2 regions of the Pantoea brenneri genome follow, and region 1 is predicted to be linked to the other one. Evidence: predicted binding sites of a transcription regulator. Region 1 holds the regulator's gene; the other holds the start of a gene.

The links. Region 1 encodes ArgR, which controls arginine synthesis, uptake and breakdown. Its sites were predicted from a motif close to ANTGAATAAAAATACANT; they were not measured.
Positions count from the first base shown of each region.
Region 2: argA (amino-acid N-acetyltransferase) is a predicted target of ArgR. The motif match lies at 2,393-2,410, and genes of this name have one in related genera.

Region 1 covers NZ_JBCGBG010000004.1:27,054-36,405, reverse strand. The annotation lists gene mscM (miniconductance mechanosensitive channel MscM) at 1-567, shown strand, start outside; gene mdh (malate dehydrogenase) at 614-1,552, opposite strand; gene argR (transcriptional regulator ArgR) at 1,984-2,454, shown strand; gene yhcN (peroxide/acid stress response protein YhcN) at 2,943-3,206, shown strand; gene AABB92_RS16240 (YdgH/BhsA/McbA-like domain containing protein) at 3,302-3,574, shown strand; gene yhcN (peroxide/acid stress response protein YhcN) at 3,675-3,938, shown strand; gene AABB92_RS16230 (barstar family protein) at 3,992-4,261, opposite strand; gene AABB92_RS16225 (NAD-dependent succinate-semialdehyde dehydrogenase) at 4,317-5,768, opposite strand; gene aaeB (p-hydroxybenzoic acid efflux pump subunit AaeB) at 5,881-7,833, opposite strand; gene aaeA (p-hydroxybenzoic acid efflux pump subunit AaeA) at 7,843-8,775, opposite strand; gene aaeX (p-hydroxybenzoic acid efflux pump operon protein AaeX) at 8,783-8,986, opposite strand; gene aaeR (HTH-type transcriptional activator AaeR) at 9,219-9,352, shown strand, end outside.
Region 2 covers NZ_JBCGBG010000007.1:95,022-104,373, forward strand. The annotation lists gene mltA (murein transglycosylase A) at 1-286, opposite strand, end outside; tRNA gene AABB92_RS19960 (tRNA-Met) at 490-566, shown strand; tRNA gene AABB92_RS19965 (tRNA-Met) at 625-701, shown strand; tRNA gene AABB92_RS19970 (tRNA-Met) at 779-855, shown strand; gene amiC (N-acetylmuramoyl-L-alanine amidase AmiC) at 966-2,210, opposite strand; gene argA (amino-acid N-acetyltransferase) at 2,443-3,783, shown strand; gene recD (exodeoxyribonuclease V subunit alpha) at 3,834-5,675, opposite strand; gene recB (exodeoxyribonuclease V subunit beta) at 5,672-9,211, opposite strand; gene ptrA (pitrilysin) at 9,208-9,352, opposite strand, start outside.

The DNA of each region.
Region 1 (9,352 bases):
GCCAACTTTATCTCGGGTCTGATCATCCTGTTTGAGAAACCGATTCGCATCGGCGATACCGTCACCATTCGCGAGCTGACCGGCAGCATTACCCGCATCAATACGCGCGCTACGACCATTACCGACTGGGACCGCAAAGAGATCATCGTGCCGAATAAGGCCTTTATCACCGAGCAGTTCGTTAACTGGTCGCTGTCAGATTCGGTGACGCGCGTGGTGCTGACCATTCCTGCGCCAGCGAAGGTGAGCAGTGAACAGGTGACCACCATCCTGAAACAGGCTGCTGAACGCTGCAGCTATGTACTGGATACGCCGCCGCCTGAGGCGTTTCTGGTCGATTTACAGCAGGGGATCCAGCTGTTTGAACTGCGCGTGCATGCAGCAGAGATGGGACATCGCATGCCGCTGCGTCACGAACTGCATCAGCTGATTCTGAGCGGATTTGAGCAGCACGGCATTGAGATGCCGTTCCCGCCATTCCAGATGCGGATGGAAACACTGGGCAAGAAGCTGCCGGCCAGCAATGGGGCACCGGCCGCACGCGCCTATAAATCGGGCGGCCTGTAAACGACAACGCCCGGCTTAGCCGGGCGTTGTTGGGTTTACGCGGTGATTACTGCTTCACGAACGTTTCGCCCTGCTCAATATCTTTCTTCAGCGTCTCCAGCATACCGTTCAGCGCCTGCTGCTCGAATGGGCTCAGGCTACCAATCGATTTGCGTTCGGCAATGCCATTTTTGCCCAACAGCAGCGGCTGTGAGAAGAAACGCGCATATTCGCCGTCCCCTTCAACATAAGCACACTCCACCACGTTGGACTCGCCGTTAAGCGCCCGCACCAGCGATAAACCGAAGCGTGCCGCAGCCTGTCCCATCGACAGCGTAGCAGAACCGCCACCGGCTTTGGCTTCTACCACTTCGGTCCCGGCATTCTGGATGCGTTTAGTAAGATCAGCCACTTCCTGCTCGCTAAAGCTGACGCCTGGCACCTGCGACAACAGCGGCAGGATGGTCACGCCGGAATGGCCGCCGATAACCGGTACCTCAATCTCACCCGGTTGCTTGCCTTTTAACGCCGCGACAAAAGTATTGGCGCGAATGATATCCAGCGTGGTAACACCGAACAGCCGATTTTTGTCGTAGACGCCGTGTTTTTTCAGGACTTCAGCCGCAATCGCCACCGTGGTATTGACCGGGTTGGTGATCACGCCGATTAACGCTTTTGGCGCGGTGGTCGCCACCTGATCAATCAGGTTGCGCACAATGCCAGCGTTAACGTTGAACAGGTCGGCGCGGTCCATACCGGGCTTACGTGCCACACCGGCGGAGATCAGTACCACATCGGCACCCTGCAATGCTGGCGTGGCGTCTTCTCCACTAAATCCCTTGATAGCCACCGCAGTAGGAATATGGCTGAGATCGACGGCAACGCCCGGCGTTACCGGCGCGATGTCATACAGTGAAAGTTCTGAACCTGCGGGAAGCTGGGTTTTGAGTAGAAGTGCGAGCGCCTGGCCTATGCCGCCAGCGGCACCGAGTACGGCAACTTTCATTCTTAACTCCTTATTAAGGTGGGGCAGAGAAGAGCCGGAATTCCATCTGTGTCAGACCTTAATCAACAGCTCAGGTGATGACGCGTATCCGTTGTTAATTCTACGTATTTTCACACGTGATCTCCGGATTCAAAAGTTACATATCATCTTAATACCTGAATGACCGACAACTTTGCCGTCGGCAGACAGAGAACGGCTACGTGCGTTTTCTGTTACTACACCACCAATAATATAACAACTTTGCAACCTTCGCCTTTCGGTGCTGTGACAGGGGTTTTGGTCTGAGACGATTTCTTTGCTATTATCGCCGCCCGCTAGCCGCCCGAACCCTGCTCATCAATCAACCGATTGCATAAAAATGCATTTAAATGCATAATCACCACTCTGCCGCGGGCGGATGTGCGGTTATTCCCTCTATTTATTGGTAACCTATGCGAAACCCATCGAAACAAGACGATCTGATCAAGGCTTTCAAAGCCTTATTAAAAGAAGAAAAATTCAGTTCCCAGGGCGAAATCGTTCAGGCGCTCCAGGATGAAGGCTTCGAGAACATTAACCAGTCAAAGGTTTCTCGTATGCTGACCAAGTTTGGCGCGGTACGCACCCGCAATGCCAAGATGGAGATGGTTTACTGCTTGCCCGCCGAGCTTGGCGTGCCGACCACCACCAGCCCGTTAAAAAACCTGGTTCTCGACATCGATTACAATGATGCGCTAGTGGTGATTCATACCAGCCCAGGCGCTGCGCAGCTGATTGCGCGCCTGCTCGACTCACTGGGTAAATCGGAAGGCATCCTCGGCACCATCGCTGGCGATGACACCATCTTTATCACCCGCGCGCGCGACTTTACGGTTAAGCAGCTGCACGGGGCGATTCTTAACCTGTTTGAACAGGAACTCTGATAACAGGGTGGTTGATCGGGCCTCACGCGACCGTTCAACCGCCCTTTCTGCTCGCCCTGCCACTTACCCTGCCCTATTCTCCAGTAGATCAAACAGTTAATCCGCACTCTGTCCTGCTTTCGCCAATGCGAATATTGGTCATACCTTTTGGTCTGCTTAACCTTTTGCGGTATTTTACACTGCTTTACATCACCACTCTGGCGACATTACCCAGATCTAAATCAAAGACCAGTCTGATCGACCACGTATTTTCGCACAAAAAGATAAAGTGATTTATCTGCCTGTTTTTGCAATAAAAAACAGCGAAAAGGTCATTTTTCCGCCGTTTTTTATAACGTTGAGTTATTAAAAGTAGCCATAAGGATAAAGAATCACAAAAAAACATTATTAGCGGGGTATTAATTTCTTCCGTTATTAGTTCTATACTTCTTTTCGTGATGCAAATCACACCAATTAAAAAGATAAAAATTGACGACGAGGAAAAATACATGAACGTAAAAACTACTATCGCAACCCTGAGCATTCTCTCTGCCCTCTCTTTTGGTGCTGTAGCAGCAGAATCTGTCACCGCTGCGCAGGCGCAGGATCTGCAACCGGCGGGTACCATTAGCGTCAGCGGCGTAGCGGGCTCACCGATGGAAATTAATCAGCAGCTGAGCGAAAAAGCCGATCAGCAGGGTGCAAAAGCCTACCGCGTGATTGAGGCTTACAACAACGGTAACTATCACGCTACCGCCCGTCTGTACAACTAAGCCCAGCGCAACCCAATATCGCCAGCAGCCCACTTTTTGACGCGCGGTTATGCGCCTCGGTGGGATGAGGCAACACAGTTTCAGGAGAGTTGATCATGAAAACTACATTTGCTATTGCCGTACTCAGTCTGGCCTCCGTGTTCTCAGTCGGTGCCAGCGCAGCCAGCCTGGTCTCAAACCAGCAGGCACAGAGCCAGAATCTGCAACCGATGAACCAGACCATCAGCGTCAGCGGTCGTGACGGCGATCAGACCAATATCCGTCAGGTCCTGTCTGAGAAAGCCGATGCGCAGGGTGCCAGCCACTATCGCATCATCGAAAACAACCAGGATGACACCTATCACGTCACCGCTGAGCTGTATAAATAATTAACCGTTATGACGCCGTGAAAGGCGCATGAGAGACAAGAGTCGACGACCCGCTTCTTCTTTTCACCGCAGGTTGTTGAACGTATTGAGGAGACGAAAAATGAAAATCAAAACAACCATCGCTACAGTCAGCCTGCTTTCCGTTATGGCGTTCGGCGCATCTGCCGCACAGCTGGTAACCGGCGAGCAAGCGCAGAATCTGCAGCCTGCGGGCACCGTAACCATCAGCGGTACAGCGGGTGCCCCCATGGATTATCGCGCTGAGCTGTCTCAGAAAGCCGATGAACAGGGTGCCAGCGCCTATAAAGTGATTGAAGCGCGCACCGGTGATAACTATCACTTCACCGCTCAGCTGTATAAGTAATTCCTCGTCAGATTTATGACGAACCCTTTGGCCCCGCTCGCCGGGGCCCTTTTTCATCTGACGTTAAAATGCAGCTGGCCTTCCAGCTCCTCTTCCGCTTCATCAAATAGCAGAATCAGCGCGCCATAACGTCGTCGCTGCCCTTTCCCCAGGTTCACAAACTCAATTTCCAGCGGCATCGGCAATGATTCGCCAGTGACCACATCCCATAATCCATCCAGGTCGCAGATCCGCCGCTCCTCCAGCGCAAAGCGCTCGCTGAACTGGCGAAAGAAGTGGGCCTGATCGACGATCTCATTGAAATCAAAACGCTCGGTTTTCATGCTGACGGCTCCCATCCTCCGTCTGCGGGCGACCCGCGCCGCCCGTTCATATCCGCTAGCCCAAACCGCCCAGGTGCAGCGCTTTGACCTCCAGATACTCTTCCATGCCCAGCACTGAACCTTCGCGGCCCAGGCCAGACTCTTTCACGCCACCAAACGGCGCCAGTTCGGTCGATACGGCACATTCATTAATGCCGATCATGCCGCTTTCCAGCGCGGCAGAGACGCGGAATACCCGCTGCAGATTCTGGGTGTAGAAGTAGGCCGCCAGACCGAATGGCGTGTCGTTGGCACGGCGGATCACCTCATCTTCTTCATCAAAACGGAAGCAGGCGGCGACCGGGCCAAAGGTCTCTTCCTGCGCCAGCTGCATCTCTTCGTGCGCCTCGGTAATTACCGTCGGTTGCCAGAAGTTGCCGCCCAGCGCGTGGCGTTCACCGCCTGCCAGCAGTTTACCGCCTTTGGCGACCGCGTCCTGCACGTGCTGCTCCACTTTTTCCAGCGCAGAGGCTTCAATCAGCGGCCCGACGATCACCCCTTCGTCCATGCCATTGCCGACTTTCAGCTTGTTCACTTCCTCTGCCAGCTGGCGGGTAAAACGGTCATAGATGGCGTTATGAATGTAGAAGCGGTTAACGCTGACGCAGACCTGGCCAGCATTTCGGAATTTGTTAGCGATGGCGCCCTGCACCGCCGCATCAATGTCCGCATCCTCGAACACGATATAAGGCGCGTTGCCCCCCAGCTCCATTGAAACCTTTTTCATGGTTTCTGCGGCATTGCGCATCAGTAGCTTGCCGACCGCTGTCGAACCAGTGAACGAGATTTTACGCACGGCTTTACTGGCCATGATGGCGTCGCTGATAGCATGCGTATCACCTGCCACCGCGTTGAGCACCCCATCCGGCACGCCCGCCTGTTTCGCCAGCGCCAGCAGTGCGAAGGCCGAGAGCGGCGTATTATTCGCCGGTTTGATGATGCCGGTACAACCCGCTGCCAGCGCCGGACCCAGCTTGCGGGTCAGCATCGCCATCGGGAAATTCCACGGCGTGATAGCGGCGACGACGCCAATCGGTTCACGCGTTGCCAGGATACGGGAACCCGGTTTGGCTGGTGGGATAATTTCCCCGTTGGCGCGTTTTGCCTGTTCAGCAAACCACTGGATAAAGCTGGCGGCATACTCGACTTCGCCTTCCGCCTCTTTCAGCGGCTTGCCCTGCTCGGCAGTCATCAGCTGGCCCAGCCAGCGTTTGTTCTCAATCATCAGCTGATACCAGCGATAAAGGATCTCAGCGCGCGCTTTGGCCGTCCGGGCACGCCAGCCGGGGAATGCCCGTTCGGCGGCAGCAATCGCCTGTTCGGTTTCTGCTTTGCCCGCTTTAGCGACCTGCGCGATCACCTCGCCGGTGGCGGGATTGGTGACGTCAAAAGTGGTGGAGGTGCGATGCCATTGACCATCGGCTAAATAGCCAGTCTGGAATAGTTCGCTTGATTGCAGTGATGTCATTGATTCGCTCCTGTCATTTTATCCTTCCGTCCGAAGAGTATAGTTGGCAAAAGCGACAGGTTTTGTGACGGGATGGCATTGAGCAGGCCGCTGCGGCGGGCAGCGGCCGGTTTCAGATTTGGATGAGGGTGTTCTGATACTTGTTCAGCATGGTCGCCAGCCGTTTTACCGGTTCGGTGACGCTAATCGGCGCGTCGTAATGCACCAGTTTTTCCTGATATACCTCCAGCTCCTGCAGCAGACGCTCGAAATAGTGGCGGCGCTTGTCGTCACTGCTGGCGGAGATCACCCGATCGGCGGTGTAGCGCAGTTGCCGGTGGTAGGCTGACAAATCATCATTCACCGGTATTTCCGCATTGCGTAACCGCTGATGTCCAATAATCAGCGTCAGCGCGATACGGTATTTGTCGATATCGCCGGGGAACAGATTCAGCAGCAGAAACAGTTGCTGATAGAGCGCCGGCAGATGGTTTTCACGGCGGCGCGCCTGATTGGTGGTCATCGCCGACACCGCAGCATACATAAAGCGGTTAAGCAGTTTGCGGCCGGTACGCGCTTTAGATTTATCGCGGATCAGCAGGATCACCATCATTGCCACGAAGCAGCCAATCACCTGGCCGAGCACATTATCGAGGAAGACGTTAAATTCGAACTTCATCGGATTATCCAGCACCAGCACGTTGATGGTACCGATTAACGCACCCAGGGTGCCAAGCTGCCGTCGCTGAATGAAGATCCCGCCAACAAAGCCCAGCAGGCCGATAGCGATACAGAGCAGCAGCGCGCTCTGCTGAGTATTGGGCAGCACATAGATGAAGTAGAGTGCACCGAGCGGCACCGCCACCGTCATGCCGTAGAGGAAATCTTTCGCCATCATCAGCGGATTCGGCATGCGCATCGCCAGCGCGGTAATCACTGCCAGCATCACCATGCAGCCGCTGCCGGAAGTCCAGCCGGTGTATAACCAGAACAGCGATCCCAGCGCGGTAGCCACAAAGGTGCGGATGCCGTTGATCATCGCATGATGGGTCTCAGCCGATCGCGCCTGAATCAGCACCTCGCGCTGCAGGATTTCCTCCTCCAGCGGGGTGATACGGCTGTTACTTTTAATGCCGTTACGCAGCAACAGGTATTCTGTCGCCGCACCGACCCAGCTCACCAGCGTAACCGGCGTGGTTTTGCCGCTGGCGCCAATCACCCGCCGCATTACTTTCATCCGCTTATGAACCTCGTCAGCCGTTGTGGCCTCTTTTTCAATCAGCAAACGGTACTGCGGTGGAATGTAGTCAGGTCGTGAGTTCTGGATCAGAAAGGTTTCTGCCGCCTGAGTAATCAGGGTCAGAGAGAGGGTGTTGAGCATCTGTAAGCGACGGTTGCTGTTCTGCCAGCGCGAAGATTCCATCATCAGCTGGCTGCGCATGCTGTTTAACGCCGTGGTACGCCGTACCAGCGCGCTCCAGGCTTTATCGACTTCCTCTTTATCGCCGTGCGCCACGCACAGTTGCAGCAGCTGATAATGCGCCACCAGCAGGGAATCCACTTCAGCGTCGATCACTTTTTTAATCGAGCGCGGCGAGAAGATCATATCCGCCAGAATGGCGCACAGAATCCCGAGCACGATCTCACTGCAACGCTCTACCGCGTACTGCGGTGCCAGCGTCAGGCCACCGCTGGCGTCGGCGGTGACCACGATAATCAGCGCGGTGTAGCCCGCCAGCCCCAGCGCGTAGGAGTTTTCAACTTTGATCAGCGAAGAGAGCCAGACGCAAAGCCCGGCCCAGATGCAGCAGAGCAGCAGCATCACCACCGGCGCGCGCACCGTGGCAATCATGATGGTCAGCGCGGCGATACAGCCGATGAAGGTCCCGATAATACGCAGAATGCCGCGATAACGCAGTGCGCCTGAATAGGGATCACCACCGGCTGCGAAGGCGGTACCGCCGGCCACAATGCCCGCGGTCATCACCGCCCAGCGGGGCGTTTCAAGATTAAGGTGAAAGCCAATCATCAGCGCTGCAAGCAGCGCGAAGGTCAGCTTCACCGGGAAACGCAAAAACTCGATCATATCGCCCTCTTAACCAAACTCACGCAGGCGATTGAACAGTCGGGTCATTGGCGAAACCTGCTCCGGCTGGCGATCGGCCTGACCGGTGATGACCACCGTTGCCGTCGTGCCTGCCGGGAAGCGGTTGCCTGGCTGTTGATCAAGACGAATACGTACCGGCACACGCTGCGCCAGACGGACCCACTCCAGATTAGAATCGATGGTTGCCATGCCTTTGCTGTCGACCGAGCTGCTGCTGTTGGTGACGCCGGCAGCCACGCTGTCTACCGTACCGCGCAGCACTACATTACTGCCAAGCGGCGTCACTTCAGCGCGGAAGCCGCGTTCAACGCCGTGCAGTTTGGTCTCTTCCAGGTAGGCCAGCACGTAGAAGGAGTGCTGCTGAACCAGCGCCACCGCCACCGAGCCGCGGGTGATGAACTCCCCTTCGTAGACATTCAGGTTCGTCACCCAGCCATCGGACGGCGCTTTCACGGTGGTGCGTTCCAGATCGATCTTCGCCAGATCGCGGGTCGCCACCGATTTCGCCAGCTGATGTTCGCTGGTTTGCAGATCGTTGTTAGCCTGGTCGATCGCTTCGCGTGACATGGCCGAGGTGCCCAGCTGGTTACGACGTCCCGCTTCACGGCGTTTCTCGCTGACCAGCGCCTGGTAATATTCGACATCAGCCTGTGCCTGATCCAGCGCTTTCTGGTAGCGCGGCCGATCGACCACAAACAGGGTATCGCCCTTCTTCACCAGCTGGTTGTCGTGAACCGGGACGTCGGTAATCAGACCGGTGACATCGGGTGAGATGGCGACGACATCGGCAGCGAATTTTGCGTCACGGGTCCAGGGTGATTCGGTATAAAACACCCAGGCACGGAAAATAATCACCACAGCAATGATGACCAGCAGGATCGTAATCGCGTAACGCGCGATTTTTCTTATGAGTGCTTTCACTTAAACCTCAGACAAATAAACGGGATACAAGGTAAAACACACAGCAGTAAAGTGCTGTATTAAAAAGTGCCGGATGCCAGACAAGATCATAAATACCGCTCGGCGTCAGCACGCGTTTCACTAACCAGAACAGCATTAGCGAGATAATTAATTCGATGAAAACGGGCGGAAAAGAGAGCCCAAACATGACAAATACCGGAAGCACACTCATCAGAAATCCTTAGTTCGACCTTGCCGGAAGACTCCTTTGCCTCGTCAGATGCCGCAGGAAAACCCACTGGCTGCTCTATCCGAACCCCAGCTGGCTTAATAATAGCGTATCATCGAAGGGCATCAGGCAATGAAGAATCACCGGGAGATACCCCGGCGCGCTTATAGTAACGCGCCTGACTATAAGTTTTCTACAGAATGTGATCTAAATCACTTTTAAGCCAGAGTAAATAATGGAACGACTGAAGGGCATGTCCATTTTCGCCAAAGTGGTTGAACTGGGTTCATTTACCGCTGCCGCGCGCCAGCTTCATCTGAGCGTCTCTTCTATCAGCCAGATAGTGGCAAAACTGGAAGATGAGCTGCA
Region 2 (9,352 bases), on a different contig from region 1:
GACGGGTATCCGCACCGGCCATCAGCCAGCTTTCGATGGCGCTGTAGGTGCCATTCTGACGACTGTACAGCCCTGACGAGGCGGTCTGGATCTGGCGCACCTGCTCGCCAAAGTCCCGGCCATTCACCGGGCTGCCTTTGGCATTCGGCTGATTAACCAGCGCCAGCGGCTGTTCCAGTTTGCCATCTTTATATTGCTGACCGCGATCGGTCGGTTTAGAACTACAGCTCGCCAGCAGCGCGATCAATGCGCCGGTCAGTGCAATCCTGGCCCAGTGTGCTTTCATTGTTGTCTCTTTTTATAAATGTTCGTCCCGCGACGATAGCAAAGCGCCCGACAGAATGAAATCCATCCGCTTTCTCCTCTTTGCCATCAGTTCAATAATTCGCCAGATGGTTGATTCCTTCAGCAACTGACTGTAAATTTGACCTTTATGTGCAAAAAGGGGTTGCATCAAATAACGCGCGGAGTATAGTGCGCATCCACGGACGCGGGGTGGAGCAGCCTGGTAGCTCGTCGGGCTCATAACCCGAAGGTCGTCGGTTCAAATCCGGCCCCCGCAACCAATACTTCTGCAGCAGTTTACAGAAGTGACAATGTGAAAGTCGCTAAGCGCAATACGGACGCGGGGTGGAGCAGCCTGGTAGCTCGTCGGGCTCATAACCCGAAGGTCGTCGGTTCAAATCCGGCCCCCGCAACCAATACTTCTGTAGCAGTTTACCGAAGTAGAAATGTGAAAGACGCTAAGCGCAAAAATAAGTGCAAAGAGTAATACGGACGCGGGGTGGAGCAGCCTGGTAGCTCGTCGGGCTCATAACCCGAAGGTCGTCGGTTCAAATCCGGCCCCCGCAACCACTCATTTAAACACCTGAAAGGGTGTTTTTTTGTTTCTGCCGTTCCTGATTTCATCTTCATCGCTGCCTGACGTTAAGCAGCAGCGGATAGCACAGGCTACCCGCAAACCTTTATCGGTGCGCCAGCGCCGCCCCACTCTGCACGTATGCCTTGATTCCCTGCAAAATCGCCTCTGCCACCTGATGCTGATAACGGGTGGTGCGCAACTTACGCTCCTCTTCCACGTTACTGATAAAAGCCGTTTCCACCAGGATAGATGGAATATCCGGCGCTTTCAGAACCGCAAACCCGGCCTGATCCACCGTACGCTTGTGCAGATGGTTGATCCGCCCCATACGGTGCAGCACCTCTTTGCCGAACTTCAGGCTGTCATGGATGGTCTGCCGCTGCACCATATCGAACATGGTATGGTCGAGATAACGATCGCCGCTCTTACTGACGCCGCCAATCAGGTCAGATTCATTCTGGGTCTGAGCCAGGAAACGGGCCGCGGCTGAGGTCGCGCCGCTGGTAGAGAGTGCAAATACCGAGGAACCACGCGCCGCCCGGCTGGTGAACGCATCGGCATGAATTGAGACGAACAGATCGGCGCGCTGCTTGCGGGCTTTGGCCACTCTGACGCGCAGCGGAATAAACACATCTTCATTGCGCGTCATGTAGGCCTTCATGTTGGCCTCTTTATCGATTAACGCTTTCAGCCGCCGGCCGATCTTCAGCACAATATCTTTCTCACGGGTTTTATATTTGCCGTGCGCGCCCGGATCTTCGCCGCCATGGCCGGGATCGATCATGATAATGATCGGACGATCGCGCCCGGCTTTACCCGGTAGCGGTGCCTGCACCGTTTCATCTTTCTCAAGATCGCCCTGGTTATAATCCCTCAGCAACGCCAGCAGCGGATCGTCTTCAACCTGATCCTTGCTCGGATAGAGATCCACCACCAGCCGGTGATTGATCCCCGCCACCGGCGACAGGTTAAAGATCTTCGGCGCTACGCTGCGCTTTAGCTCCAGCACCACCCGCACCGTATTGCTGTCAAACTGGCCGACACGCGCATTTTTGATGAAGGGGTCATCCACCCTCACCTGCTTATCGACGCCTTTCAGTACCGTATTGAGATGCAGACCTTCAATATCGATCACCAGCCGTTCCGGATGACTCAGGGCAAACTGCTTGTACTTCAGTGCCACATTCGATTCCAGCGTCATACGGGAATAGGTTGATGACGGCCAGATGCGTACCGCGACGATATGGTTTTTAGCGGCCATACCGACCCGGCTGACGCTTAACAACAGTAACGCGCCGGTTCCTTGTAAAAATCGTCTGCGTGAAAAGTGGGAATTAAAATCCGACATGCCGCTCCAGCTGCTGTGTAATGTCTAAAAAAGCGCCAGTTAATCAAATGGCGGCGAAAACTTTATCCAATCCAGAAGGTGATGTCACCCCGGAAACCCTAAATAATGCAGGCTGTTAGCGGCTTTGACACCCGAAAAAACGTAAATTTTCGTCAGGATTAGCGCTTGCAAAATTGCAGCGAAAAGAATAAAAATACAAAAAATCCGAATAAACATTCACTGAGGGCTGGCTGTGAAGGAACGTAGTACTGAACTGGTTCAGGGTTTTCGCCATACCGTTCCCTATATCAATGCCCACCGGGGTAAGACGTTTGTCATCATGCTGGGCGGCGAAGCGATCGAGCATGAGAACTTCTCGGGCATCGTTAACGATATAGGCCTGCTGCACAGCCTCGGTATCCGCCTGGTCGTGGTCTATGGCGCCCGTCCGCAAATTGATGCCAGCCTCGCTGAACACCAGCTTGAGCCGGTCTACCACAAGTTTACCCGGGTCACCGACGCGCAATCGCTGGAGCTGGTGAAGCAGGCGGCCGGTCGTCTGCAGTTAGATATCACCGCCCGTCTTTCGATGAGTCTCAACAACACCCCGTTGCAGGGCGCGCATATCAATGTGGTCAGCGGCAACTTCATTATTGCCCAGCCGCTGGGTGTCGATGATGGCGTCGATTATTGTCACAGCGGGCGTATTCGTCGTATCGATGAAGAGGCGATTCATCGTCAGCTGGATAACGATGCGATTGTGCTGCTTGGTCCGGTGGCGGTGTCAGTGACCGGTGAGAGTTTCAACCTCACTTCGGAAGAGGTCGCGACCCAACTGGCGATTAAACTCAAAGCGGAAAAGATGATCGGCTTCTGCTCTGAACAGGGTGCACTGGACAGCGAAGGGAATATCATCTCCGAACTGTTCCCGAATGATGCCCAGGCGCGCATTGACGAGATTGAAAGCAGCGGTGATTACCTTTCCGGCACCGTCCGTTTCCTGCGCGGCGCGGTTAAAGCCTGCCGCAGCGGCGTGCGTCGCAGCCATCTGATCAGCTATCAGGAAGATGGCGCGCTGTTACAGGAACTGTTCTCACGCGACGGTATCGGCACCCAGATTGTGATGGAGTCAGCTGAGCAAATCCGTCGTGCCAATATCAATGATATCGGCGGCATCCTCGAACTGATCCGGCCGCTGGAGCAACAGGGCATTCTGGTGCGTCGCTCACGCGAACAGCTGGAAATGGAGATTGATAAATTCACCATCATTCAGCGCGACAATCTGACTATCGCCTGTGCCGCGCTCTATCCCTTTATGGATGAGAAGATCGGTGAGATGGCCTGCGTGGCGGTCCATCCCGACTATCGCAGTTCATCGCGTGGTGAAATGTTGCTGCAGCGCGTGGCGTTGCAGGCGCGTCAGATGGGGCTGCAAAAGCTGTTTGTGTTAACCACCCGCAGTATTCACTGGTTCCAGGAACGCGGCTTTACGCCGGTTGATATTGAGTCGCTGCCGGAGAGTAAAAAAGAGATGTACAACTATCAGCGCCGCTCAAAAGTCCTGATGGCCGATCTGAGCCGAAACACGCTGTAATCGCCAGCAGGGCCGGACGGTTAATACCGCCGGCCCTGTTTGCCTGCCGGTTATCCTGCCTCGCCCAGCCGCTCAACCAGACCGCTACGCCGCTGCGTTTGCAGCTGTACGGCTCGCTGGAACACTCCAGGATCGCTGTAGAGCGTCAGCTGTTTGCGGGCGCGAGTAATCGCGGTATAGACCAGCTCACGGGTCAATACCGGCAAAAACTGGGTTGGCATCACCAGCGCAGTATGTTCAAACTCCGACCCCTGCGATTTGTGTACCGTCATCACCCAGGCAGTTTCATGCGAGGGCAAGCGGCTCGGCTGAATCGCTTTGATGCTGCCATCCGGCAACGGGAAAAAGACTTTCAGGTTGCCTTCTTCGTCGCGCAGCGTAATGCCGATATCGCCGTTGAACAGCCCCAGCGCACTGTCGTTACGGGTGATCATCACCGGTCGTCCGGCATACCAGCGCCCGCCGATCGCGGGGCGACGGATTCGCTGCAGCTGCATCAGCCGTTGTTCAACCCGCTGGTTAAGACCCTGAACGCCAAAGGGCCCGTCTCGTAACGCACACAGCAGCTGATAGCGGCCAAAGGCGGCCAGCACCTCGGCCGGTGATGCCTGTTGCCGGATCAGCTGCAAATAAGGCTGATAGCCCTGCGCCACATCATCCAGCATCGCCTGATAGGCTTCGCCACTGGTTAACGGCTGATAGCTGAGATCCTGATAGCCTGCGGCGAACACCGCTTTCACCTGCTGTGCATCGCCGAGGTTAATTGCCTGAGCCAGCTGGCCAATGCCCGATTTTGCGTCAAAACGGTAACTTTTTTGCAGCAGGCAGATACTGTCGCGAACGGCAGGCGCCAGCCGATCCTCACTGCCCTGCAGCGCACACCCGGTCAGCAATGCGAGCTGTTCCGCACGTGCCAGACTGTAGCCACTTTCGGTACAGCGACAGATATCGCCCAGCACGGCCCCCGCCTCGACCGAAGCCAGCTGGTCACGATCGCCAAGGAAGACTACCCGCGCATGGGCCGGCAGTGCGGCAATCAGCTTCGCCATCATCGACAGATCGACCATTGAGGCTTCATCGACCACCAGCACATCGAGATGCAGCCGGTTACCGGCGTGATAGCGCAGACGCTGGGTATCCGGCTGCGCGCCCAGCAGTCGATGCAGCGTGGTCGCTTCCGTCGGAAAGCGCTGACGTTCTTCCTCGCTGACGGCTAAATTTTGCAACGCGTTGCCAAGCGATTCGGTGAGCCGCGCCGCGGCTTTGCCGGTTGGAGCGGCTAACTGAATCCGTAAGTTGCCGGGATTAAGCCGTATCAGTGCGGCGAGTAGTTTGGCGACCGTAGTGGTTTTTCCGGTGCCGGGCCCGCCGGAAATAACGGCGGTCTTGCGGGTCAGCGCTACAGCGGCGGCGATTTTCTGCCAGTCATCCGGACGATTGCCGAACAGGGTATTCAGCACCTCACTGGCCGCCTCGGCGTCAAACGGCGATTTCACTTCCTGCAGGGCAAAGAAGCTCGCCACTCTGCCCTCGCTGTGCCACAGACGATGCAGATAGAGACGGCGGTTACTGAGTACCAGGGGGGTAATCAGGCTGCCGTCACTGACCGCAGACCAGCCGGCCAGCAGCGATGGCCAGTCATCCGGCGCGCCGGCAGCCTGCCACAGAGCCTGCGCCAGCGCGGGCTGACGGCCCGCAAACAGGCCCGCTTCGCTCAGGTTATCCAGCGGCAGACAGACATGGCCTTCTCCCGCTTCCGCACTAACGCAGGCCGCCGCGAGCAGCAACGCCGGTTGTGATTCATCCGCCAGCAGGCGGGCAAACTGAATATCTAACGGCCGCAGGAGACGCTTTTCTACCGCCTGAAGCAGTAAGCTCAGCATTTCACTCATGACATCTCCCTGGTATGACCAAACAACGCATCTATCTCTTCAATAAAGGCTTCGCTGGGACGGGTGGCGAAAATACCGTTATCCGGCGAACTGCCATCCATCCCGCGTAAAAACAGATAAAACACCCCGCCGAAGTGGCGCTGATAATCATAATCCTGCAGACGGTGCTGAAGATAGCGATGCAGCGCCAGAGTATACAACTGATACTGTAAATCGTAGCGGTGGTCGATCATTGCCTGCGCCATCGCCTGTGGGGTATACGCGGCGTGGCTCTCGCCCAGCCAGTTCGACTTATAGTCGAGCAGATAATATTTTCCCTGCCAGCGGAACACCAAATCGATAAAGCCTTTTAGCATGCCCTGCACCTGACGAAAATCGAGTGCCGCCGCCTGTTGTGATAGCGGGTCGTGACGGCGCAGCAGATCGTCAAGCTCGGCAGCGGTCAGCAGATTATTGATAGGCAGATAGAACTCCATCTCGATCAGCCGGTCACTGCTGTTTATCGCTGACAGCGTCAGGCCGTCATCATTGAGCGGCGTATGCAGTACCCGCTCAATCCACTGCTGGATCACCGGTAACCAGCTCAGCGGATAGCCATGATGCTGCAACTGATCTTCCAGCCAGAACGCATCCGGCGGTTCGGCAAAGTCGATCGATTCAAACAGACCGTGCAAAAAGGTTCCCGGTGCGGCACCGCGTGGAAAGTGGTGAGGCGTGAGAGCCGCTTCTTCGCCGCTCTCCTCTTCGCCTGCCGCATCAATATCGAAATTCGGCAGCGCATCCAGCAGTGCGGAGCTGTGGTGCTGTTGCAGGCCCGAGTAACTGGTGACCCGCCAGGCATCGGCCAGCGCGCGCGTCACCTCACGACTGCTTAAGGCTTCATCGCCGGTCGGCCGATCCTGCCAGACTTCACCCGGCCGCAGATCGTCAGCGATCACCTCGATCCCGTTGCCGCTTAACGCCGCTAACCGCTGGCTGAGCTGTTGTGCATCGGCCGCTTCGCCCCGCTGCACCAGATAACCGAGCGCGCTCTTGTGCAGATCGCTGTCGCCCTCTTTTTTACGCGTTCCTTTGATCAATGGCGCAATACCGACGCTGCAGTGATAAACCGAACGGGTCAGCGCCACATAAAGCAGTCGCAAGTCCTCTGCCAGTCGCTCCTCTTCAGCCAGTTCCATGCTCTGTGCATCACCCTGCACATCCAGCAAGGCGGCAAAACTTTCACGATCGTGATACAGCGCACTGGCCGCCTCACGGTAGCCGGCGGCAAACGGCAGCCAGACCAGCGGATATTGCAGCCCTTTCGATTTATGGATGGTGACGATTTGCACCAGATGGCGATCGCTTTCCAGCCGCAGCTGCTGGCTTGCCGCCTGGCTATTGGGCCGGGCAATCTGCTGGGCCAGAAAGCGCACCAGCGCATGCGGACTGTCGAGCTGCACTGAGGCTTCCTGCAACAGTTCGCCCAGATGCATCAGATCGGTCAGGCGGCGCTCACCGTTTTCGGAGGCCAGCATATTTTCAGCCAGCTGACGCTTGATCATCACGTCGCGCAGCATCGGCAACACGCCACGCTGGTGCCAGAGCTGCTGCCAGACGGCAAACTGCTCGACCAGCGCATCCCATTCGCGCTCATTTTGGGTCAGTGCATCGAGCGTGGCGGCGTCAATGGCGAAGATAGAGGTCGCCAGCGCACTGCGCACCAGTCGCTCCTGCTCCGGTGCCTGGATCGCCTGCAGCAGCCACAGCAGTTCCCGCGCTTCAGGCGTGGTATAGACGCTGTCGCGACTGGAGAGATAGACCGAGGGAATCGACAGTGCATTGAGCGCATCGCGGATCAAACCCGCTTCGTTACGACTACGCACCAGCACGGTGATATCGGATGCGCGCACCGGACGCAGCGAGTCACCCTTTCCTAAGCAGGCGCGTCCCTGCTGTCCGGCCACCAGCCAGCGGCTGATATCCGCCGCACACTGACGCGCCATAAACTGCTGATAATCGCTGCTGCCGACGCCTGCACCGGGTTGTAACCAGAAACGCAGCGCCGGTTGCGGCCGATCGTCATAGATCAGTTTCAGCGCCTGATTCGGTGCCGCCGGTTTGACCTGCAGGAAAGGAATAGCGGAGAACAGAAACGGAGATTCCAGCTGAGAAAACAGCCGGTTAACGCTATCGACCATTTCCGGTGACGAGCGCCAGTTAGTATCGAGCGTGTAGTGAGCGCTAACTTCACTTCGCGCGCGCAGATAAGTAAAAATATCCGCGCCGCGGAAGGCATAAATCGCCTGCTTAGGATCACCGATTAGCAATAGTGCCTGTTCTGGCTGGTTGATATAGAGCGTGCGGAAAATGCGGTACTGCTGCGGATCGGTATCCTGGAATTCATCGATCAGGGCGACCGGGAACCGTGCCCGAATGGTCTCAGCCAGCAGGGTGCCGCCCGGTTGCTGCAACGCCTCATCCAGCTTGCTCAGCAGGTCATCAAAGCCTAACAGCGCCCGCAGCCGTTTCTCACGCTGGACGGTGGCGCGCACGTCAGTCAGCGCCTGTGCAATGATCACATCCCGCAGCGACAGCGGTTCCGCCAGAAACTGATCGATTGCGTCAAACACCGGATGGCGCGGGGCTTCACCTTTTTTGGTTTTCTCCTCCAGCACCTGCTGACCAAAACGCTCCAGCTCTTTCGGCAGTTGGTAATCCAGCGTTTCGCTGTTGGCCCACTGCGTGACTTTCGCCACCCAGACCGGCAGGTTTTTACTGCTGTAGCTGCGCTTATCGACGCCGGATGCGCTGATGATGCCTTCCACGTCGGCACTGAGCGACTGCCACTGCTGCTTGATTGACGTAATGCGCGCCAGATTGCGGGCGTGACGTGACGCCAGAGTCTCATCGGCAGCAGGTGGCCGCTTCAGGCTGGGCGATTCACCCTGTAGCCAGGGGCGCAGCGTGGTCAGCAGGCTGTCCGGCCCGCTCCATTCCGCCGCAATTACCCGCGCCACATCAAGCGACAGCGGATAGCACTGCCGCCGCCAGAAATCGGCGGTCGACTGCTTCAGCAGCGCCTGCTCATCTTCAATCAGCTCCTGCTCAAACAGCATGCCCGATTCAAACGCGTTGAGGTTGAGCATCCGCTGGCAGAAACCGTGGATAGTAAAGATCGCCGCTTCATCCATCTGCCGCTCGGCCGCCAGCAGTTGCGCTGCGGCGTGCGCTAAATCCGGTATCTGGTCAAGCAGCAGCTGATGCATCGGATCGCCGCTGCTACCGCGAATACAGGCCAGCCGCAGCTGATGAATATTCTCGCGGATACGTCCGCGCAGTTCAGCGGTCGCGGCCTCGGTGAAGGTCACCACTAAAATTTCTTCAACCGACAGCGGACGGCTGTAAGCATTTTCGCCGCCCAATCCCAACAGCAGACGAAGATAGAGCAAACCAATGGTAAAGGTTTTTCCGGTCCCCGCTGAGGCCTCAATCAGCCGCTCACCTCTGAGCGGCAGCGTTAAGGGATTCAGGGATTCTGCAGGTAACTGCGTCATTGGGTCTCACTCTTTACCGGCAGCGACTGCTGCAACTGCGCCACTTCATTCCAGGTTTTCCAGCCTGGCAGCTGGGCAAAGGCCACTTTTTCGTTGCTGTTTCCCGCGATCTGCGAGGTCATCACCATACCGGTGTGTTGT